2 regions of the Caldimonas taiwanensis NBRC 104434 genome follow, and region 1 is predicted to be linked to the other one. Evidence: riboswitches for the same ligand, from Rfam matches in the RefSeq annotation. Region 1 holds a riboswitch; the other holds the start of a gene.
The links. A riboswitch is a leader RNA that binds a small molecule or an ion and turns the genes downstream of it on or off. The one in region 1 is predicted to bind glycine.
Positions count from the first base shown of each region.

Region 1 (11,744 bases):
CAAGTGCTCAGCGCTTTGCAGGCCGTGGCCGGCATCGTGGAGCGTCGCCACACCCTGCCCATCCTGGCCAATGTGCTGATTCGCAAGACCGGGGCGCTGGTCGAGTTCACCACCAGTGACCTGGAAATCCAGGTGCGCACCACGGCCGAACTGCAGGGCGATGCGGGCGACTTCAGCACCTCGGTGGGGGCGCGCAAGTTGATCGACATCCTGCGCTCCTTGCCGGCCGAGCAAGTGGTGTCGCTGTCAGCCCAACAGAACAAGCTCACCTTGACCGGCGGTAAGAGCCGCTTCACGCTGCAAACGCTGCCGGCCGAAGACTTTCCGCTGGTGCAAGAAGCCGCCGATTTCGGCCCCAGCTTCAGCGTGCCGCAGAAAACACTCAAAACCCTGATCGGGCGGGTGCACTTCGCCATGGCGGTGCACGACATCCGCTACTACCTCAATGGCATCCTGTTCGTGGCCGAAGGCCGGCAGCTCACGCTCGTGGCCACCGACGGTCACCGCCTGGCCCTGGCCCAGGCCACGCTGGAGGTGGAGATGCCGCGTCAGGAAGTCATCCTGCCGCGCAAGACCGTGCTGGAATTGCAACGCCTGCTCAAAGACGAAGACACGCCCATCGAGATGCGCTTTGCCGGCAACCAGGCCAAGTTCCTTTTCTCGGGCATGGAATTCGTCACCAAGCTGGTTGAAGGCAAGTTCCCCGACTACAACCGCGTCATTCCCAAAAACCACAAGAACAGCGTCGTGCTGGGTCGCGCCGCGCTGCTGGCCAGCCTGCAACGAGCGGCCATCCTCACCAGCGAGAAGTTCAAGGGCGTGCGCCTGAACATCGAGCCGGGCCTGCTGCGCATTGCCGCAAGCAATGCCGAGCAGGAAGAAGCCAAGGAGGACATCGAAATCGACTACGGTGGCGACACCATCGAAATCGGCTTCAATGTGACTTACCTGGTCGATGTCCTGGCCAACATGAGCCAAGACATGGTGAGAGTCGATCTGCAGGACGCCAACTCCAGCGCGTTGATCACCATCCCTGACGACGACGGCTTCAAGTACGTCGTGATGCCCATGAGGATCTGAGGCCCGATCGGCCCATTCCTCGTTGGACCCTTATCTCCCAATGCCCGCCATGAGCGGGCATGCATGTTTGAAAAGAGTTTCCTCATGTCTGACCCGACCTCGAGCCAAGAACCTTCCTCCACGCCTGTGGACGCAGGCGGCTATGGCGAAAACAGCATCCAGATCCTCGAAGGCCTGGAGGCCGTGCGCAAACGCCCTGGCATGTACATTGGCGACACCTCCGATGGCACGGGCTTGCACCACCTGGTGTTCGAAGTGGTGGACAACTCCATCGACGAAGCCTTGGCAGGGCATTGCGATGACATCGTCGTCACCATCCACACCGACAACTCGATCTCCGTGATCGACAATGGCCGTGGCATTCCCACTGGCGTGAAGATGGACGACAAGCACGAGCCCAAGCGCTCGGCTGCCGAGATTGCCTTGACCGAGCTGCATGCCGGTGGCAAGTTCAACCAGAACAGCTACAAGGTCTCGGGGGGGCTGCATGGCGTGGGTGTCTCCTGCGTGAACGCCTTGTCCAAATGGCTGCGCCTGACGGTACGGCGCGACGGCAAGGTGCACTTCATGGAGTTTCGCAAGGGCGTGCCCCAAGACCGCCTGATCGAGATGCGCGACGGTGTGGCCGTCAGTCCCATGAAGATCATTGGCGAGACCGACAAGCGCGGCACCGAAGTGCACTTTCTGCCCGATGACGAGATCTTTCAGCAGAACAACGATTTCCACTACGACATTCTGGCCAAGCGATTGCGCGAGCTGTCCTTCCTGAACAACGGCGTGAAGATCCGTCTGGTCGACGAACGCCACAACAAGGAGGACAACTTTGCGTTTTCTGGCGGGGTCAAGGGCTTCGTCGACTTCATCAATCAGGGCAAGAGGGTCTTGCACCCCAATGTCTTCCATGCCGTGGGGGAGAAGCTCAGCGAGCAAGGCACCACCATCGGTGTCGAAGTGGCCATGCAGTGGAACGATGGCTACAGCGAAAACGTCCTGTGCTTCACCAACAACATCCCGCAGCGTGATGGCGGTACCCACCTCACCGGCTTGCGTGCGGCGATGACGCGGGTGATCAACAAGTACATCGAAGACAACGAACTGGCCAAGAAGGCCAAAGTCGAAATCACCGGCGACGACATGCGCGAAGGCCTGGCCTGCGTGATCAGTGTCAAAGTGCCCGAGCCGAAGTTTTCCAGCCAAACCAAAGACAAGCTGGTCTCCAGCGAAGTGCGTGGGCCGGTGGAAGAAATCGTCTCCAGCAAACTCACCGATTGGTTGCTGGAGAACCCCACCGATGCCAAGATCATCTGCGGCAAGATCGTCGAGGCCGCTCGCGCCCGCGAAGCCGCGCGCAAGGCGCGTGAAATGACCCGCCGCAAGGGCGTGCTCGATGGACTCGGTCTGCCGGGCAAGCTGGCCGACTGCCAGGAAAAAGACCCCGCGCTCAGCGAGATCTACATCGTCGAGGGGGATTCGGCCGGCGGCAGCGCCAAGCAAGGGCGCGATCGAAAGTTCCAGGCCATCTTGCCGCTGCGCGGCAAGATCCTGAACGTGGAGAAGGCGCGCTACGAAAAGCTGTTGTCCAGCAACGAAATCATCACCTTGATCACCGCCTTGGGCACCGGGATCGGCAAAGACGATTTCAATCCCGACAAGCTGCGCTATCACCGCATCATCATCATGACCGACGCGGACGTGGACGGGGCCCATATCCGCACCCTGTTGCTGACCTTCTTCTACCGCCAGATGCCCGAGCTGGTCGAGCGTGGCCACATCTACATCGCCCAGCCGCCGCTGTACAAAGTCAAGTCGGGCAAGGAAGAGCAGTACCTCAAGGATGCCCACGAGCTCGACGCCTACTTGCTGCGCGTGGCGCTGAAGGATGCCCGCTTGGAAACGGGCATCGATGGCACGGTGCTCGAAGGCGAGGCGCTCGAAGCCTTGGCGCGTCAGTACGTGCTGGCCAACAACGTGATCGACCGTCTGGCCAATTGGATGGATGTGGAAGCCTTGCGCGCGCTGGCCGATGGCTTGGAGCTGCAACTGGACACGGCCGAGCAGGCGCACGCCTCGGCAGCGGCACTGAAGGCCGCATTGCACGATGCCGAGGTCGAGGCCGTGTACGACGAACGCACCGACAAGCAGATGTTGCGCATCAGCCGGCGACACCATGGCAATCTCAAGACCACGGTCATCAGTGCCGACTTCGTGCATGGCGCCGACTACGAAGCGTTGAGCACTGCCGGCCGCATGTTCAAAGGCTTGGTGGGCCCCAATGCCATCGTGCGCAAGGGCGAAGGCGACAAGCAGAAAGAAGCCCAGGTCAGCGACTTCCGCCAGGCCATGGCTTGGCTGATGCAGCAGGCTGAAAACAGCGTCACACGCCAGCGCTACAAGGGCCTGGGCGAGATGAACCCCGAACAGCTCTGGGAAACCACGATGGACCCCAAGGTGCGCCGCTTGTTGCGCGTGCAGATCGAAGACGCGATCGAAGCCGACCGAGTGTTCACGATGCTGATGGGCGATGAGGTGGAGCCGCGGCGCGAGTTCATCGAAAGCAATGCGTTGCGGGCGGCGAACATCGACGTGTGAGACGGCGGCAAGGCCCTAAGCCCGAGATCGCTCAGGCCTTGCGGCGCGGCCGCTGCCCCGGCCGCGTGCCGCGCGCAGGGACCCCAGATGCGCGGTCACCACCGCGGCGGCCAAGGTGACGGCCCAGGAGTAATAGATCCACAGCAGGAACACCGGGAACACGGCAAAGCTGCCGTACAAGGTGCGGTACGTGGGAAGCGCCAGCACGTAGGTCGCGAAAGCCTGTTTGCCGGCTTCGAGCCCGGCGGCGCCGAGCAAGCCGCCCAGCAGCGCCTCGTGCCAGCGCACCGGGGCATGGGGCACCAGGTAGAACAGCAAGAACAGCATCGCCAGGCTGAGCGCAGCCGGACCCAAGGTCCACAACACCTCGACCGCCGGCGGCCACGGGCTCAGCAGGCCTTGAGACAGGGCCAAGGCCCGCGAGGTGGCCCACAGACTCCACCCCAGCACCAGCGGGCCGGCGGCCAGCAGGGGCAGGTACAGCGCCAGGGGCGGCCTTGGCGCACCTGCCAGATCCGGTTCAGCGCGGTCTCCACCGTGAACATCATGGCCAGCGCGGCCACCAGCAGCAAGGCCGCGCCGCTCCAGCTCAGCCCATGGGCATTGTCGGCAAAGCGGCCGAGGTATCTCAGCACGGGCTGCGCAAGGTCCGCTGGCAGCAGATGCGGCAACCACAGCCCTTCGAGCGTACGCCGAAACGGACGCAAGGCAGGCACCAGCGTGAACAGCGCAAATCCCACGGCCAGCAGTGGCACCAGCGACAGCAAGGTGGTGAAACTCAGGCTGGCGGCCGCCTGGGCGAGCTGGGCGTCCTGCAGCCGCTCGAACAGTCTGGAGCGTGGCAAACGCATGGCATTCCTCGGGAAGTCTTCGTCGGGCGCGCGGCGGATTGTCCGAGAATCGAAGCCCGGTGAATGTCCGGACGCTCCGATGCCCGCAGCCCAACCCAAGGTTTCGGGCACAATCCAAGGGTGGCCGCCCGAAGGCAGCCATGGTGATGTCGGGAGAGCCTGCCTGTGCACATGCCCAGGCGGCGCCGAAGGAGCAACCGCCCCGGAAACTCTCAGGCCCCAGGACCGGCATCGCCCACCGACTCTGAAGAGCTGCCGGCCGTTCGCGTCGCCGGCCAGCACCGAAGGAGCAAGCGGGAGCCTCGCGCGCCTCCGTGAATCTCTCAGGTCCGCAACAGAGGGGGCGTCCAGGCTGCGGCACGTGGCCTGGGCTTCCCGCCTCGACGCGTGGCTTTGCCTGAGAGGAGCTCTCATGCCTTCGATTGCCATCATCGGCGCCGGCATCACCGGCGTCACCACCGCCTATGCCCTGGCCCGCCGCGGCTTGTCCGTGACCTTGGTCGAGCGGCATCGCTATGCCGCGATGGAAACCTCTTATGCCAACGGCGGGCAGTTGTCTGCCTCCAATGCCGAAGTGTGGAACCATGCCTCCACGGTGTGGAAAGGCCTGAAATGGATGCTGAAGGCCGACGCGCCCTTGCTGGTGCATCCGCGGCCGAGCTGGCACCAGCTGAGCTGGTTTGTGCAATTCCTGGCCAGCATGGCGCATTACCGTCGTCACACGATCGAGACGGTGCGCCTGGCGATTGCCGCACGGGAGCCTCTGTATGCCTGGGCCGATGAAGAGGGCATCGAATTCGATCACCGACGCGAGGGCATTCTGCACATCTATCGTGATCGGGCGGGCTTCGAGCATGCGCGGCGGGTTTCGGCCTTGCTGGCCGCCGGCGGTCTGCAGCGCCGCGCAGTCACGCCCGAGGAAATCCGGGCCATCGTCCCGACCCTGGCCGGCCGATACTTTGGCGGTTGGTATACCGACAGCGACACCACCGGCGACATCCACAAGTTCACCCACGGCCTGGCCGAAGCCGCGCAGCGCCGCGGCGTGCGCGGCCTGTACGGATGGGAGGTGCGGCGGCTGCACGCCCGCGACGATGGCGTGCACATGAGGCTGGCCGGTCCCGAGGGCGAGCAGACGCTGCGCTTCGATGGCGTGGTGGTGTGTGCCGGCGTGGCCAGCCGGGCCTTGGCCGCGCAGCTGGGCGACCGGGTCAATGTCTATCCGGTGAAGGGCTATTCGATCACCGTCAACCTGCTCGACGAGGCCAGCCAGGCCGCTGCGCCCACGGTCAGCCTGCTCGACGACGAGACCAAGATCGTGACCAGCCGATTGGGCGCGGACCGCTTGCGCGTGGCTGGCACGGCCGAGTTCGACGGTGAGAACCGCGACATCCGCGCCGATCGCATCCGACCGTTGGTGGACTGGGTGCAGCGCTGTTTTCCGGGGGTGTCCACTCGCAGCGTGGTGCCCTGGGCCGGACTGCGACCGATGATGCCCGACATGATGCCCCGCGTGGGCCGCGGCCGGCATCCGCGCGTGTTCTACAACACCGGCCATGGCCACCTGGGCTGGACGCTGTCGGCCGCCACGGCGCAGTGCGTGGCCGACCTGGTTCGACGAGCATGGCCCGATCCCGTCGCCGTGCCGGTGTCGGCGCGGCGCTGCGGGCCTGTCACGTCCTTGTCGTAAGCCCTGGGCACACTGCGCCGCGATGGCGTGGGGGCGCAGGCATCACCACACGCATCACATGGCTGGAGGCAAAGCATGTCGGGTGGGCCGACACATGGCATCCTGCGCAAGACGGCTCGGGGACGCGCCGTCTTGCAGGGCACATCGTTTCCCGGGACTTGGGCGCAACGGCAGTTGTTGGTCATGCTCGACGGCCGCCGAAGCCTGGCGGCCTTGGCGCCGATCATCGAGAGCCTGGGGCTCAAAGAGGACCAGGTGCGCGACTTGGTCGCCCTGGGGCTGGCCGAATGGGTGGTCGCACCTCCGCCCGTGCCGAAAAAACCCGGCGCTCCTCGGCCACGACCGCGCTCCTTGCACCTGGCCAAGATCTATGCGCTGGAGTTGGCCATACTGATGGCGCCCGATCACGAGCCCAGCCTGCGCGATGCGGTGCGCGCGGTGCATGACGAGCCCTCGCTGTGGTCCTGGATGCAGCTGGCCCGGGCGTGCGTCGCCCGCCAAGCGGGCGAGGCGCGCGCCGCCCTCTTTTGGTCTCAGGTGCAAGCCCAGTTGCCCGAAGGCCTGCGTGCGCCGGACGGCTGCAGCACGCAAGACGCCCGGCCTCCGTCCGGTGCCGAGCAGGTTTCTCAGACGTTCATCACGGCCACGGAACGCACGTTGAGGTAGGCTTCCAACGCCTCGGGGCCGCCCTCGGAGCCATAGCCCGAGTCCTTGACCCCGCCGAAGGGCATTTCCGCCGAGGGCATGGCCGGCATGTTGATCCACAGCATGCCGACCTCGATGCGGCGCGCGAGCAAGTCCGCGTTCTTCAGCGAGCGCGTGAAGGCATAGGCGGCCAGACCATAGGGCAGGCGGTTGGCCTCGGCAATGGCTTCGTCCAGCGTCTTGAACGAGCGGATCGCCGCCACCGGCCCGAAGGGCTCGTCGTTGAAGACGCGCGCATCGACAGGCACATCGGCCAGGATGGTGGGCTGCCAGAAATTGCCGCTGTGGCCGATGCGCTCGCCCCCGGCCAGCACGGTGGCTCCCTTGCGCACGGCGTCTTGCGTGAGCTCGGCCATGGCGGCCAGGCGTCGCGGGTTGGCCAGCGGGCCCATCTGCGTGCCTTCGGCCAGGCCGTCGCCCACCTTGAGACTTTGCGCATGTTGCGCCAGCGCCTGCGCAAAGTCGTCGCGCAGGCGCTCATGCACCAAAAAGCGCGTGGGCGAGATGCACACTTGGCCAGCATTGCGGAACTTGGCTGCCGCACTGACGCGCACGGCCAGTTCCAGGTCGGCGTCTTCGCAGACGATCACCGGCGCATGTCCGCCCAACTCCATGGTCACGCGCTTCATGTGCTGACCGGCCAGGGCGGCCAGTTGCTTGCCCACCGGCGTCGAGCCGGTGAAAGTGATCTTGCGGATGATCGGGTGCGGGATCAAATGGCTCGAAATCTCGGCCGGCTGGCCATAGACCAGGCCCAAGACCCCTGGCGGCAGGCCGGCGTCGGCGAAGGCGCGGATGTAGGCGGCCGGGCCGGCGGGAGTTTCCTCGGCGGCTTTCACCAGCATCGAGCAGCCGGCAGCCAACGCCGGGCCGACTTTGCGCACGACCTGGTTGATCGGGAAATTCCACGGCGTGAAGGCCGCCACCGGGCCCACCGGGTCCTTGAGCACCATTTGGCGCAGCTCCGGCTTGCCGCGCGAGGGCACGAGGCGGCCATAGACCCGCAAGCCCTCGTCGGCGAACCATTCGGTGAGATCGGCCGCGGCCAAGGTCTCGGCCTTGGCTTCGGCCAGAGGCTTGCCTTGCTCTTGGGTGATCAACGGGGCGATCTCGTTGGCGCGCTCGCGGATCAGCGCGGCGGCGCGGCGCATGATCTTCGCCCGCTCGGCCGGCGCCATGTCGCGCCAGACCTCGAAGCCGGCCTGGGCGGCCTGCAGGGCGCGGTCCAGATCGGCCACCGAGGCATGGGCCACGCGGCCGATTTCCTGGCCCGTGGCCGGGTTGTAGACCGGCAGCGTGCGGCCGTCGGCCGCATCGCACCACTGGCCGGCGATGAAGAGTTGGGTGTGCGGGTAGGTCATGGCAGGTCTTGGGATCGGATGGGACAGGTGAGGCGCGACGAATGCAAGGCATCGGCTCAGGGCCGACTGTAACCCCGAAGGCCCCTTGCGACCACGACCGTGACTTTCCACCGAGGCTGGGGGCGCAAGTCGTGTCGTTGCTCGGCACGATGCGGCTGGCTGCGCCACAATGTGAGCCCGCGCTTCGTTTCGGCGATGAGCTCACCGGCCATACCCCTCAAGACCGCCCTCGGCCACGAGGAGTTGCGTCATCGTGTGCATCGGCTCAGCCAACGCCACCGCACGGTGTTGTGGCTGGTCGATGGGACGCGGTCTTTGGCCGAGGTGCTGAGCATGGCACAGAAGGCCGGGGCCAGCCCGCAGCATTTCGACGACTTGCTGCGGCTGGGTCTGGTGGAGCTGTCCAGCCCGCCGGCGGCGGCACCAGCGCCGGAGGCGCCCGAGCCCGAGGGCATGCCGCAAGCGGTGAGTGTGCCCGCACCGGCACCCGCATCTGCGCCAGCGCCACAGACACAGGGCGGGTCTGCAGCTGCACCGGCAGCGCCGCCATGTCCCCAAGGCCCTTTGGCCCGTGCCCTGGCCGAGACGGCCGGTTTCATGTCCGAGGCTCCACCGTCGCTTCCACCGTCGCTCCCACCGGCGCCAAAGGCTTTGGCGCCAGCGCGTGGTCGTGGGCCGGTCGGGGCGCTGCGGTCATCGCGCCGGGGGGCTGCGCCGCTTCCCCCCCCGGTCCGGCTGGATGCGCCGCTCGAGCTGCCGGTGCTCACCGAGATCGAAAAGGCGCCCGAGGGGGGCCCACGCCGTCGGAGATGGCCTTGCACGAGCAGGTGCGGGCCTTGCTGCGCACCGTGATCCAACGCGAGCCGCCGCCTTTCACCTCGCGTGTGCCGGCGCGCCTGGAGCGCTGCGAGACCCTGGGTGAGTTGGGGGACTTGGTGTTCGACATCGAGCGCTATTTGCTGCGCTCACGTCGCCAGCGCAAGCTGCACGAGGTGATGCCGCTGCTGCGCGAAGCCCGCGAGCTGCTGGGCTTGGGCAACACACGGGTGGTGGGTGCCGGCGGGGAGGATCTGGGGTGAGTCACGCATCGTGAGATCACGATGCTTTGGCTGCATGCTGCGGCCGTGCCGCTGCAGGCAGTCCAGGCGGCTTGATTGCCAGGCCACCTCATGCTTAGGTCGATTGCGAGACCCCTTATCAGGGGAGCATGCCAAGCTCCGGCTAAGTTGAGTCCTTGCTTCCTTGGCAAGCGACCGGCGAGGGCGAATTGCTGGATCGAGGGACAATCGATCCCCAGTGCCGAATGGTATTCCAGGCAGCTGCCAGACACGACAGCGCAAAGACCCATAGCAATCCAGCACGCAGCAAGAGATCCTCAGCCTGAGGATTGCCGACGAAGACGACCTGCATGCCGTCGAGTGCCCAGCCCATGGGAGACCATTCCGAGACCGTTTGCAGAATTGGGGGCATCAACATGCGCGGCACCATTACGCCGGCAATGGCGCCGAGCAGCACGTTGAGGCCGCCACCGAGTGCAGCGGCCTGATCAAAGCTGCGGCTGTAGGCCGCCACTAGCAAGGCCAGTCCCACAGCAGCCGCACTGGTGGACAGCACCATGAGTGCAAACCACCCGAGCTCGATGTCCAATTGCAGGGCCGGGCCGCCCAACAGCGGTACCAGCCAGCGTCCCACCAAGATCATGAACGACAGCTGTATCCAGTTCAGCAACATGAAGGCCGCCAGCTTACTGCCCAGCACGGTCCCCGGTGTTACACCAAAGCTGGCCAACCGCAAGAGCGTGCCTTCATTACGTTCCTGGATGAGCACGCCGGCCATAGGAATCACGACAAAGAACATTCCAAACACCAGCCAAGCAGGAACGCTTTGCTGGACGGCAGTCATGGCACGGCCCGACTCGATTTCATAAAGATAGCGGATTCGCGGACCATGATCCTGCCCCATCAGTTCGGGTGCGGAGGTACTGTCGAGCAGCATGCTGGCCAAGGGTCCCGCCTCAGCGGCGGCGATGCGCAAACGCACTTGCAGCATGGAAAAGCTCAGCTCGGTGCGTAGCCTAGCTGCTGCCGCGGGTTGTACTCTGTTTCCTAACCAAAGCTCGACTTGGTTGGCCTGAGGTCGTCCGTTCTTGTCCAGCCATGGTGACCGTACCACTACGGCAGCGTCAATGGTGCGCTCGCGCAAGGCTGTTTGCAAGGCTTCGCGGCTTGCGTAACGCTGCCCTCCATGGTGGTTGAGCCATTGCTGGCACCAGGCCTGCGCAGCAGGATGGGTGTCTTCGACGACCCAGCCGGTGACAGGGAGGTCGACATGCGTCACCAGGGTGTTTTTCAGCGTGAAAGACATCACCAAGATGAACATCGCAGGCATGAAGAAAAGCACCGCCAAGCCATGCGGATTGCGTGCCAGCAGCCGCCACTCCTTGAGGGCCAGGTTCACGATCTGATGGAGACGATGAGCGGCTCTGGTCATGAGGGGCGGGCTTCAGTCACGCAAGGACCGGTGGGTGTAGTGCATGAACAGGGCATCGAGATCAGCAAAAGAAGGACCGCCTGCGGGCCCCTGCAGTAGAGTGGAGAGCTCACCGTGAGCGATCACTTGGCCACGATCGAGTAACACGATGTTCGAGCACACTGCGCTGATCTCTTCCATGTAGTGGGAGGCGTAAAGCACAGCTGTGCCGCCTTGCACCAGCTCCCGAACACGCTCAAGCAGAAACGCGCGCGATTGGGGATCAACGCCGACCGTGGGCTCGTCCAGGAGCAGCACATCTGGCTGTTGTAGCAAAGCAATGGCAAGGTTCAGACGCCGCCGTACCCCTCCCGAGCAATGGCGTGCGCGACGTTTGGCAAACTCCTGCAGCTGGCAATTGGCCATGGCAGAAGCAATACGCCGCTGTCGATCATGAGCGTCGATGTCAAGCAGGCTGGCAAAGAGCTGAAGATTTTCCAGGCAGCTCAATTCGGGATAGAAGGCGTACTCTTGCGGGACCCAAGCGATGCAAGGCTGTTTGTCATCTGGATAGATGAGGTGTCCGCTTTTGGGGGTGCGCAAACCGATGAGCAAGTTGATAAGCGTGGACTTGCCAGAGCCGTTGGGCCCCAGCAGCCCCACGGCTATGCCACGATGCAGACGCAGATTGACTCCGCGCAGCGTATCATCCGGTTGCCCCGGGTAGCGATAGACCAGCTGCTCGGCGATCAGGACAGCAGAGCTGTTCATCGTCGCCAAGACCTCGAAGGCATGCGGCCGGGCAGCACGGGTGCTGGTCCTAGGCTGCGCCACAAAGACAGCGGAGCCATGCCGCGCCGCAACAGCCGACTGCCAACCATGATGACGATCTTGGCGATATCGACTACAGGCCGAAAATGGCTTGGCCGAGCGTTGGGGGGATATCGCCCGGCGATGGCCACGGACAAGGTCTGGTGGCCTTGCTGAGCGGCCTCAATC
Region 1 covers NZ_BCWK01000001.1:25,132-36,875, reverse strand. The annotation lists gene dnaN (DNA polymerase III subunit beta) at 1-1,080, shown strand, start outside; gene gyrB (DNA topoisomerase (ATP-hydrolyzing) subunit B) at 1,165-3,669, shown strand; partial or broken gene CTA01S_RS16560 (YihY family inner membrane protein) at 3,685-4,520, opposite strand; glycine riboswitch at 4,661-4,758, shown strand; glycine riboswitch at 4,759-4,868, shown strand; gene CTA01S_RS00175 (D-amino acid dehydrogenase) at 4,933-6,210, shown strand; gene CTA01S_RS00170 (hypothetical protein) at 6,286-6,876, shown strand; gene CTA01S_RS00165 (NAD-dependent succinate-semialdehyde dehydrogenase) at 6,837-8,276, opposite strand; gene CTA01S_RS00155 (hypothetical protein) at 9,086-9,355, shown strand; gene CTA01S_RS00150 (ABC transporter permease) at 9,498-10,733, opposite strand; gene CTA01S_RS00145 (ABC transporter ATP-binding protein) at 10,779-11,516, opposite strand; gene CTA01S_RS00140 (glycosyltransferase family 2 protein) at 11,513-11,744, opposite strand, start outside.

Region 2 (11,744 bases), on a different contig from region 1:
TCGGTCGAAAAACACCACGGCTTCGCCAATGGGCAGGCCATTCTTGGTGCCACCGAAGCACAGCACGTCCACCCCCGCGCGCCAAGTGATCTCGCTGGGGTGGCAGCCCAAGGCGGCCACCGCATTGGCAAAGCGTGCGCCATCCATGTGCAGCTTGAGCTTGCGCCGCTTGGCGATGGCCGAGATCGCGCGCACCTCTTCCACGGTGTAGACCGTGCCCAATTCGGTGGCTTGCGTCAGGCTGACCACCTTGGGTTTGGGGTAATGGATGTCACTGCGCTTGGTCACCAACTGCTCGACCGCGTCGGGCGTGAGCTTGCCCAGGCGCGCCGACGGGCTTTCACCTTCGGCCAGCAGCAGCTTGGATCCGTTGGAGAAAAACTCCGGCCCGCCGCATTCATCGGTTTCGATGTGGGCCACCGGTGTGCATATCACCGAGTGGTAACTCTGGCACATCGCGGCCAAGGCCAACGAATTGGCCGCCGTGCCATTGAAGACGAAATAAACGTCGCAGTCGGTTTGGAAGAGCTCGCGGATCTTGTCCGTGGAGCGCTGGGTCCAGATGTCCTCGCCGTAGCCGGGCTGGTGTCCGCTCGCATTGGCCTGCATGAACCAGTGCGTGGCTTCCGGGCACATCCCTGCATAGTTATCGCTGGCGAATTGCTGTTTCATGACGGCGTTATCGGTACTCGCTCAACGGCACGCAGCTGCAAAACAGATTGCGATCGCCATAGACATTGTCCACCCGACCCACCGGCGACCAATATTTCTGCCGACGCAGGCGCGCCAGCGGGTAGGCGGCCTCTTCGCGGGTGTAGGGGTGGTGCCACTCGGCTTTGAGCAGACTCTCGGCCGTGTGCGGCGCGTTCTTCAGCGGGTTGTCGTCGCGCGGCCATTCACCCCGCTCGACTCTGGCGATCTCCTCACGGATGGCCAGCATCGCTTCGACGAAGCGATCCAGCTCGGCCAGCGACTCGCTCTCGGTGGGCTCGACCATCAACGTGCCGGCCACCGGAAAACTCAGTGTGGGCGCATGAAAGCCATAGTCGATCAAGCGCTTGGCCACGTCCTCGGCGGTGATGCCGGAGGTTTCCTTCAGCGGGCGCAAATCCAGAATGCACTCATGGGCCACGCCCCCTCCCTTGATGCCCGGCACATTGCTGCTGAAATGCAGTTCGTAGGCGCCATCCAAACGTGCGGCGATGTAGTTGGCATTCAGGATGGCCGTCTCGGTGGCAGCCTTCAGGCCTTCGGCGCCCATCATGCGCATGTACATCCAGGAGATCGGCAGCACGGCCGCATTGCCCAAGGGAGCGGCGCTGACGGCCCCCACCTGCGACTCGTGCCCCAGGCCTGCGCTGCGGTGCGCCGGCAGGAAGGGCACCAGGTCGGCCACCACGCACACCGGGCCCACGCCGGGGCCGCCGCCGCCATGCGGAATGCAGAACGTCTTGTGCAAATTCAGGTGGCTCACATCGCCGCCGAACTCGCCCGGGGCGGCCACGCCGACCAGGGCATTCATGTTGGCACCGTCCACATAGACGCGTCCGCCATGGGCATGCACCAACTCGCACAGCTCCTTGACCCGTGTTTCGAAGACCCCGTAGGTCGAAGGGTAGGTGATCATCACGCAGGCCAGGCGCTCGCTGTACTGCTCGCACTTGGCTCGTAGATCGTCCAGATCCACATTGCCGTCGGCGTCACACCGGGTGACCACGACCTGCATGCCCGCCATCTGGGCCGAGGCCGGATTGGTGCCATGGGCCGATTCCGGAATCAGGCACACATTGCGGTGTCCCTGGCCACGCGCCTCGTGGTAGGCCCGGATGATCAACAGCCCAGCATATTCGCCTTGCGAGCCGGCGTTGGGTTGCAAGCTGATACCGGCATAGCCCGTGGCTTGGCTCAGCCAGTGGCACAACTGCTCATTCAATAGCGCGTAGCCCTGGAGCTGGTCTTGCGGCGCAAAGGGGTGGATCTGCGCGAACTCCGGCCAGGTGATGGGAATCATCTCGCTGGTGGCATTGAGCTTCATCGTGCACGAACCCAAGGGGATCATCGTGCGATCCAGCGCCAAATCTTTGTCCGCCAGGCTGCGCAAGTAACGCAGCATTTCCGTCTCGGAGTGATGCGTGTTGAACACCGGGTGCGTCAGGTAGGGGCTGGTGCGGCGCAGCGCCTCTGGGATGAGCGCCGCGACCCCTTTTTCGACCGTGTCCCAAGCCGGCAGAGGACGGCCCTGGGCGAAAACCTGCCACAAGTCCTGCACATGCTCGCGTGTCGTGGTTTCGTCCAGCGAGATGCCAATGGTCGTTGGGCTGGCGCGGCGCAGGTTCATGCCGGCGGCCACGGCCGCGGCCATCAAGGCTTCCGTGTGCTCTCCAGTGCGCACCTCCAAGGTATCGAAGGCCGTCTCGTGCGTGAGGGCCCAGCCCAGGCTGGCCAGACCCTGGGCCAGCACGGCGGTGTAGCTGGCCACCCGCTGCGCGATGCGCTTGAGGCCCTGGGGGCCGTGATAGACCGCATACATGCTGGCCACCACGGCCGGCAGCACCTGGGCCGTGCAAATGTTGGACGTGGCCTTCTCGCGGCGGATGTGTTGCTCGCGGGTTTGCAGCGCCAACCGATAGGCCGGATGGCCATGAGCGTCCACGCTCACGCCCACCAGCCGGCCCGGCAGAGATCGCTTGAACTCGTCGCGCGTGGCCATGTAGGCGGCATGCGGTCCGCCGTTGCCCATGGGCATGCCAAAGCGCTGCGTCGTGCCCACCACGATGTCGGCGCCTTGTTCGCCCGGTGGCGTGAGCAGCGTCAGGGCCAGCAAGTCGGCTGCCACGACGGCCAAGGCCCCGCGGGCATGGACCGCATCGATCAGCGGGCGCAGATCGATGATGCGTCCGGTCACGCCGGGATACTGAAACAGCGCGGCGAAGCAGTCCGTCTGGGCGGCCTGCTCGGCCGCACCGGTGACCACCGTCAGACCCAGCGGCCGCGCGCGCGTGCGCACCACCTCCAAAGTCTGTGGCAGAACGTCTTCGGCAACGAAAAAGACGGTGCTCTTGCTCTTGCCCACCCGGGCGGCCAGCGTCATCGCTTCGGCGGCGGCGGTGGCCTCGTCCAGCATCGAGGCATTGGCAATGGCCATGCCCGTCAGGTCGCACACCATGGTCTGGAAGTTCACCAGAGCTTCCATGCGCCCTTGCGAAATCTCGGCCTGGTACGGGGTATACGCCGTGTACCACGCGGGGTTTTCCAGCACGTTGCGCAAAATGACCGCCGGCGTGTGCGTGTTGTAGTAGCCCTGGCCGATGTGGCTGCGCAGCACCCGGTTGCGCGCGGCGATGGCCTTGAGCTCCTCGAGGGCGCGAGCCTCCGGCACGGGTGCCGGCAGTTTCATCGGGGTGCTGCGGCGGATGCTGCTGGGCACCAAGGCATCCATCAGTGCTTCGCGGGAGGCTGCGCCGATGGCCGACAGCATGGCTCGTTCATCGGCGGCATCGATGCCGATGTGGCGGGCCACGAATTCATCGTGAGCTTCGAGGTCGCTCAAAGGGGTGAGGGCAGACATGAGCATGGCGTTGGGGCGAAGAAAGTCACGCGCCGGCGGTGCCTGCGCAGGCCGATGGCCGCCGGCGAAGGCAGCGCTCAGGTGTTTTTGAGGAGGGCGTCGTAGGCCGGCGCGTCCAACAGGGCATCGAACTCGGCCAAATCACTCAGCTTGATCTTGAAGAACCAGCCCTTACCCAGAGGATCGGAATTGGCCAGCGATGGATCGGCCCGCAGGTCCTCATTGACCTCGAGAACGCGACCGCTGACTGGCGCATAGACATCGGCGGCGGCCTTTACCGATTCCACCACACCAGCCACCTCGCCTTTCTTGAACTCGGCCCCCACGGCGGGCAGGTCGACGAAGACCACATCCCCCAGCGCATCCTGCGCATGGGCGGTGATGCCGACGGTGGCCACGCCTTCGTCGCCATCGAGTTCAATCCATTCATGGTCGGGGGTGTACTTGACGGTCATGCAGAACTCCTCGGAGGAATGAAATGGAGCAAGTGGATCAGCGGTGGTAGCGGTGCGGCACGAAGGGCAGGGGCGTCACGCGCATCGGGAGCGTCTTCTCACGCACCACGGCATGCACGATGGCGCCGGTGGCTGCATGGTTCACGGGCAAATAGCCCATCGCGATGGGCACGCCCAAGGTAGGACTGACGGTGCCGCTGGTGACGTGCCCGGCATTGTGCCGGGCCGCATCGAGCAGCTTGGCCCCTTCGCGCACCGGGGTCCGCTCCAGGCCCACCAGGCCCACGCGCTTGACCAAGGCCCCCTGAGCCAGTTGAGACTCGATCGTCTGGGCGCCGGGGTAGCCGCCGGCACGCGCGCCGCCAGGGCGGCGTACCTTCGAGATCGCCCAGCTCAGCGCGGCTTGCACCGGCGTGGTATGCGGGTCGATGTCGTGACCGTGCAGGCACAGACCCGCCTCCAGCCGCAAGGTGTCGCGCGCGCCCAGACCGGCCAGCTTCACCTCGGGCTGCATCAGCAGCACGCGGGCCAGGGCCTCGGCGTCCTCGGCCGCCACCGAAATTTCGAAACCGTCCTCGCCGGTGTAACCCGAGCGGGTCACATAGCAGGTCTTGCCAGCGAGTGTGAAATGATCGCCGGTCATGAAGCTCAGCCGCTGCACGTCGGCATTCACACGGGCCAGGGCCTCCACGGCCAGCGGGCCCTGCAGGGCCAGCAGGGCCCGGTCGGGCAGAGACTGCACCGTGCAGCGGTGACCGATATGGGTGTTCAGATGCGCCAGGTCGGCTTGCTTGTTGGCCGCGTTGACCACCAGCAGCAGATCGTGTTCCCGGCGCGTGATCATCAGGTCATCGAGGATGCCGCCGCTGGCATTGGTAAAGAAGCCATAGCGTTGCTTGCCCACGGGCAGATCGACCACGTCCACCGGGACCAGCGTTTCCAGGGCGCGGGCGGCCTCTTCCCCGGACAAACGAATCTGCCCCATGTGAGACACGTCGAACAAGGCTGCACTTTGCCGACAGTGCCGGTGCTCGGCGATGATGCCCTCGTACTGCACCGGCATCTCGTAGCCGGCAAAAGGCACCATGCGGGCGCCATGCTCTCGGTGCAGGGCATACAGGGGCGTGCGCAGCAGCGCGGGCGTCGAGACTTGGGCGGACATGGCGATCTCCTGGGGCTGTGATGCGAACCCGCCGTCCCGACAATCGGTCCGGCACGTGCTGCCCTCGCTGTCCGCTTTACCTGAGAGATTGGCCGCCTGGCTGTTTCAGCCGCAGCGGCTTGCCCCTTCGGTGGGCTGGGTGACCACGGTCGCCCAGCCTCTCTCCAGTGAGGAACGCCTCGTCCACGAGGCGCTTGTCAGTCCTGGGTGCCTGAGCGTTCGGGCTTGCGCCCTGCGCCTTCGGCGGCCCCACCAGGGGGCTCTCTCCTGACAGATGTCAGTGTAATTCACCCGACAGAAAAATGGCGGCCTTGGCGCCGCCATTTTTTCCGTGACTTGGTCGACGCGGGGGATCACATGCCCGCATAGTTGGGCCCACCACCACCTTCCGGTGTGACCCAAACGATGTTTTGCGTCGGATCCTTGATGTCGCAGGTTTTGCAGTGCACGCAGTTCTGAGCGTTGATCTGCAGCCGGTCGCTGCCGTCCTCGTTCTTGACGAACTCGTACACGCCAGCGGGGCAGTAACGGCTCTCGGGCCCGGCAAACCGCGCCAGGTTGATCGCAACCGGCACGCTGGAGTCCTTGAGCGTCAAATGAGCCGGTTGGTTTTCTTCATGGTTGGTGTTGCTCACGAACACCGAGGACAGCCGGTCGAACGTGAGCTTGCCATCCGGCTTGGGGTAGACGATCTTCTCGCACTGGTCGGCCGGCTTCAGATACACGTGGTCGGGCTGATCGCGATGCAAAGTCCAAGGGGGGCTCTGAATCCCCAGCTTGGGCAGCAACCACTGCTCCACGCCGGTCATCAGCTTGCCCACCAGCGGTCCCTTCTTGAACCAATGCTTGAAGTTGCGTGACTGCTGCAACTCCTCATACAACCAGCTCTTTTCGAAGGCTTCGGGGTAGGCGCTCAGCTCGTCGCCCGAACGCCCGGCCGTGACGGCCTCGAACACAGCCTCCGCGCACAGCATGCCGCTCTTGATGGCGGCATGGCTGCCCTTGATGCGCGCCGCGTTCAAATAGCCCGCATCGCAGCCCACCAAGGCGCCGCCAGGAAACACGGTCTTGGGCAGGGCTTGGGGTGTGCCGTTGTTGATGGCACGAGCGCCATAACTCAAGCGCTTGCCACCTTCGATGTGCGCGCGGATGGCCGGGTGCGTCTTCCAGCGCTGCATCTCCTCGAAGGGGCTGAGCCAGGGATTCTGATAATCCAGCCCGATCACGAAACCCAACGTGACCTTGTTGTCTTCGAGGTGATAAAGGAAACCCCCGCCGAAGGTCTGATCATCCATGGGCCAGCCGGCCGTATGCACCACCAGGCCCGGCTTGGCTTTGGCCGGGTCGATCTCCCACAACTCCTTGATGCCAATGGCATAGGTCTGCGGATCCTTGCCCTCGTCGAGCTTGTAGCGAGCGATGAGCTGCTTGCCCAGATGCCCGCGTGCGCCCTCGGCGAAGATGGTGTATTTGCCGAGCAGTTCCATCCCCAGCTGGAAATGATCCGTGGGCTTGCCATCCTTGCCGATGCCCATATTGCCGGTGGCCACGCCGCGCACGCGGCCTTGCTCGTCATACAGGACTTCGGCCGCGGGGAACCCTGGAAAGATTTCCACCCCTAGGCTTTCGGCTTGCTCGGCCATCCATTTGACCACCTTGCCCAGCGAGATGACATAGCACCCCTTGTTGTGGAAGTTGCGTGGCACGAAAAAGTCTGGAATGCGCGTGCTACCGCTCTCGGTGAGCGTGAGCACATCATCGGCGGTGACTGGCTGGTTCAGCGGTGCGCCCAGCTCCTTCCAGTTCGGAAACAGCTCGTTCATCGCGCGAGGATCCATCACCGCGCCCGACAGAATATGGGCCCCTGGCTCCGAGCCTTTCTCCAGCACCACGACCGATATGTCCTGGTTCTTCTGGGCGGCCAGCTGCTTGATCCGGATGGCCGTGGCCAGCCCTGCAGGGCCGGCACCGACGATCACGACGTCATATTCCATGGATTCGCGCGGGCCGTACTGCTCCAGGATCTCTTGCGCAGTCATCGTGTCTTCCTCTTTGAATGGATAGGGGGTCGCCTGGGGGGATGCCGACGCGTCCACCCCGCATGACCAGGATTCTATCGGGTTGCGGCGGAAAATCGAACGATCGTTCGATTCGATGCTCGACAGTGCACTCTAGCGCAGGCGCTCGAGGCGCCGCTGTCGGCCGTGCGACAGGCTTGGACCGGCCTCGGGGTCTCGTTATGCTTGGGGTTCCCGGGTTTCGAGCCCGTTTCACACATTTCCGAGAGGCCCGCATGAGTTACAGCATCGACTTATCCGGCCGTGTGGCCTTGATCACCGGCGCATCCAGCGGTTTGGGCGAACAGTTCGCCCGCACTCTGGCTCGCGCCGGGGCAGCCGTCGTGCTCGCGGGCCGTCGGGTCGAGCGGCTCAAAACCCTGCGCTCGGAGATCGAGGCCCTGGGAGGAGATGCCCATGTGGTGGGCATGGATGTCACGGACACCGACAGCATCCGGTCGGCCGTGGCCCATGCCGAGACCGAGGTGGGGGCGATCGATATCCTGGTCAACAATTCTGGCGTGAGCACCACTCAGAAGCTGGTGGATGTCACGCCCGAAGACTACGACTACGTCTTCGACACCAACACCCGCGGGGCCTTTTTCGTGGCTCAAGAGGTCGGCAAGCGCATGCTGGCTCGCGCGCGCGGTGCTGCGCCAGGCACCTTCATCGGCGGCCGCATCGTCAACATCGCGTCCATGGCGGGCCTGCGGGTGCTCGGCCAGATCGGCGTGTATTGCATGAGCAAAGCGGCCGTCATCCACATGACTCGTGCGATGGCCTTGGAGTGGGGCAAGTACGGCATCAACGTCAATGCCATTTGTCCCGGGTACATCGACACCGAGATCAACCACCATCACTGGCAGACCGAACAAGGTCAAAAACTCATCGCAATGCTGCCGCGCAAACGCCTCGGTGAGCCCAAAGACCTGGATGCTTTGCTCGTGATGCTCTGCTCCAACGAAAGCCATTTCATCAATGGGGCCGTGATCGCCGCTGATGACGGTTTCGCCCTCTAAAGGATCGGCTCGGACATGCGTATCGACATCCCCGAGCACAAAAAGCTCGTCCATGAGATGCTGATTCCTATCCGCTGGGGCGACATGGACGCCATGGGTCATGTCAACAATGCTGCGTACTTTCGCTATCTCGAAACAGTGCGCATCGATTGGTTGCATCGGCTGGGCGGCGCGCCCGACCCCCGCGGCACGGGGCCGGTCATCGTCAATGCCTTTTGCAACTTTTATCGCCAGATCACCTTTCCAGGCACGTTGCTGGCCCGTCACTACGTGGCCAATCCTGGTCGCAGCAGCGTGGACACCTTCATCACGCTCGAGCGTACCGACTGCCCCGGCCAGATCGATGCGGCCGGAGGCGCGACCCTGGTGTGGGTGGACTTCCCGCGGCAGACCTCGGTGCCGATGCCGGACTGGCTGAGGGCAGCCGTCAGCTGAAGTCATGCATGCCTGCGACTGCGGGCTGCCAGCGACTACCTTGGCTCAAGCGGCTGCAGGGCGGCGACGAACTGTTCTGTTGCGGCGCGCCAGGAATAGCGGCGGGCATATTCGTGCACCGCTTCGCGTGGCAAGGCCAACGCGCGCAGGCACGCCGCGCGCAGATCGGTGTCGAGCACGCCACCGGCAGACTGGCCTACCACGTCGATCGGCCCCGGCGCTGGAAATGCCGCCACCGGTGTCCCGCAGGCCATGGCCTCGGCCATCACCAATCCGAAGGTATCGGTCAGACTGGGAAAGACCAATACATCGGCCGTGCGGTACAGCTGGGCCAGCGTCGGACCATCGAGGATTCCGAACCAACGCACCCCGGGGTACTGACTTTGCAGCCTGGCGCGCAGCGGCCCATCACCGGCCACCCACTTTGCGCCAGGAAGGTCCAGCCTCAGAAAGGCGTCGATGTTCTTTTCCACCGCCAGACGCCCGACATACAAAAAGACCGGCGCGGGTCCGCGCGGCAGCCGTGGACCCTGCGGCGTGAACATTGATGAGTCGACCCCCCGAGACCAGAGTCTGGCGTGGACGAAGCCGCGGGCGCGCAAGTCGGCCACGATGGTCGGGGTGGGCGCCAGCGTGGCCACCCCGGCGTTGTGGAAACGACGCAGTGCCGCGTAAGTCCAAGCCGGCGGCAGGCGCAGGCGCGCATGCACATATTCCGGGAAACGGCTGTGATAGGCGGTCGTGAATGGCCACCCGCGGTCCCGCAGCACGGCCCGCGCCTGCCATCCCAGCGGACCCTCGGTGGCCAGGTGAATGCAGTCCGGGCTCAAGGCATCGATCACAGTGGCCATGCGGCGGCGGGAGATCCACGCCAGGCGGATCTGCGGGTCAGTGGGGCACGGCACGGTGGGAAGCCCCTGCGCCGACAACACCTCCACCTCATGACCCAGGGCCAGCAGCTCGCGCCGGGTCATTTTCAGCGTTCGCACCACGCCATTGACCTGTGGTTCCCAGGCATCCGTGACGATGAGGATCTTCATGCACGCTCCGCGACGACGGCGACTCGATTGGAGACCATCGCCGTTGCACTGTCGTGACAGCGCGCGGAAGGACGATGACAGAAAAACGGGGTTTAGCCCCCCATGAGCTTTTGCACCAGCTCCGGTGTGGTATTGGCCCGGTACTTGCGCAGCAAGCGCGCTCGATAGATGTCCACGGTGCGGTGGCTCACTCCTAGAGCTTTACCGATTTGCTTGCTGGTCTGCCCTTCGATCAACAACGCGGCCACCTCCCGTTCGCGGCCGGTCAGCTCCAGCGTGACAAGCCGTTTGGATGACAGATCCTCGAAGGTCCAGATGCCCGCCGCATGCGGCGTGTCCCGATGGAAGGCTCGGCCGCTCACGTGGCACCAAAACAGCTCGCCCCGGGGATCCCCTGGTGATCGCTTCATGATTCGTTCATCGGCATAGCGTCCGCTTGCCCCGAGAATGGGCTCGATGCGACGTCCGGTGCGCTCGAATTCGTCGCGGCTGGGATAGAGCACCAGGAACGATTGCCCGATCAGCGCTTCACGCGAGGTGCGGAACATCTCGGCCAGCGCGTGATTGCAATCGACGATGATGCGATGGCGTGACAGCACCAGACCGACGGGAGCCATCTCGAATGCGGCACGGTAATCGATGGACGCAAGTGCGGGCATCATCACAAGCTCGAGGAGACTGCTTAGGCGATTCTACGTATTCAGATACGTAGTACGCTGTGGATTTGTCCCAACCCCCTTGCGAAGGAGACTCGCATGAACAAGATCTATCCCAGTGCGGCCGACGCGCTCAAAGGGATCGTCAAGGACGGCCAAATGCTGGCTGTCGGCGGCTTTGGCCTGTGTGGTATTCCCGAGGCCCTGATCGACGCGTTGCAGGCCAGCGGTGTGAAGAACCTCACCGTGATCTCCAACAACGCTGGCGTGGACGGCTTCGGCTTGGGCAAGCTGCTGGCCACGCGGCAGATCAAAAAGATGATCTCCAGCTATGTGGGCGAGAACAAGGAATTCGAGCGCCAGTACCTCAGCGGCGAACTCGAGCTGGAGTTCACCCCGCAAGGAACGCTGGCCGAGAAGCTGCGCGCTGGCGGGGCCGGCATCCCGGCCTTCTTCACCCGCACGGGAGTGGGCACCGTGGTGGCCGAAGGCAAGGAGGTCCGGGAATTCGATGGCATCAAGTACGTGATGGAGCGCTCGCTGGTGCCTGACGTCTCGCTCGTCAAAGCCTATATTGCCGACAAATGCGGCAACCTCGTGTTCCGCAAAACCGCCCGCAATTTCAACCCCAACGTGGCCATGGCCGGCAAGATCACCGTGGTCGAGGTCGAAAAAATCGTCGAAACCGGTGAGCTCGATCCCGATCAGATTCACCTGCCGGGCATCTTCGTGCACCGCATCGTACTGAACGCCAACCCCGAAAAACGCATCGAGCAGCGCACCGTGCGCGCTGCTGCTTGAAGGAGACTGCACATGGCTTGGAATCGTGACGAGATGGCGGCGCGCGCCGCCCGTGAGCTGCGTGACGGCTACTACGTCAACCTGGGCATCGGTTTGCCCACCCTGGTGGCCAACCACGTGCCCGCTGGCATGGAGGTTTGGCTGCAAAGCGAGAACGGTCTGCTGGGGATCGGCCCATTCCCCACGGAAGACGAAGTCGATCCGGACCTCATCAATGCCGGCAAGCAGACCGTCACCACCCTGCCGGGCTCATCGTTCTTCTCCTCGGCCGACTCCTTCGCGATGATCCGGGGAGGCAAGATCAACCTGGCCATCCTTGGGGCCATGCAAGTCAGTGAAAAAGGCGATCTGGCCAACTGGATGATCCCCGGCAAGATGGTCAAGGGCATGGGTGGCGCCATGGATTTGGTCGCCGGCGTGGGCCGTGTGGTCGTGCTGATGGAGCACTGCGCCAAAAATGGTGAGCACAAGCTGCTCAAGCAGTGCACCCTCCCACTCACCGGCGTCGGGGTGGTCCACCGCGTCATCACCGACTTGTGCGTCCTCGACAT
Region 2 covers NZ_BCWK01000030.1:1,948-13,691, forward strand. The annotation lists gene CTA01S_RS15205 (threonine aldolase family protein) at 1-672, opposite strand, end outside; gene gcvP (aminomethyl-transferring glycine dehydrogenase) at 680-3,574, opposite strand; gene gcvH (glycine cleavage system protein GcvH) at 3,646-4,023, opposite strand; gene gcvT (glycine cleavage system aminomethyltransferase GcvT) at 4,061-5,185, opposite strand; glycine riboswitch at 5,243-5,363, opposite strand; glycine riboswitch at 5,374-5,465, opposite strand; gene CTA01S_RS15225 (electron transfer flavoprotein-ubiquinone oxidoreductase) at 5,539-7,224, opposite strand; gene CTA01S_RS15230 (SDR family oxidoreductase) at 7,479-8,261, shown strand; gene CTA01S_RS15235 (acyl-CoA thioesterase) at 8,277-8,696, shown strand; gene CTA01S_RS15240 (glycosyltransferase family 4 protein) at 8,732-9,736, opposite strand; gene CTA01S_RS15245 (LuxR C-terminal-related transcriptional regulator) at 9,829-10,398, opposite strand; gene CTA01S_RS15250 (CoA transferase subunit A) at 10,492-11,193, shown strand; gene CTA01S_RS15255 (3-oxoacid CoA-transferase subunit B) at 11,206-11,744, shown strand, end outside.
Region 2: linked by a shared signal. The riboswitch ahead of gcvT (glycine cleavage system aminomethyltransferase GcvT) and the one ahead of CTA01S_RS00175 (D-amino acid dehydrogenase) in region 1 are both predicted to bind glycine.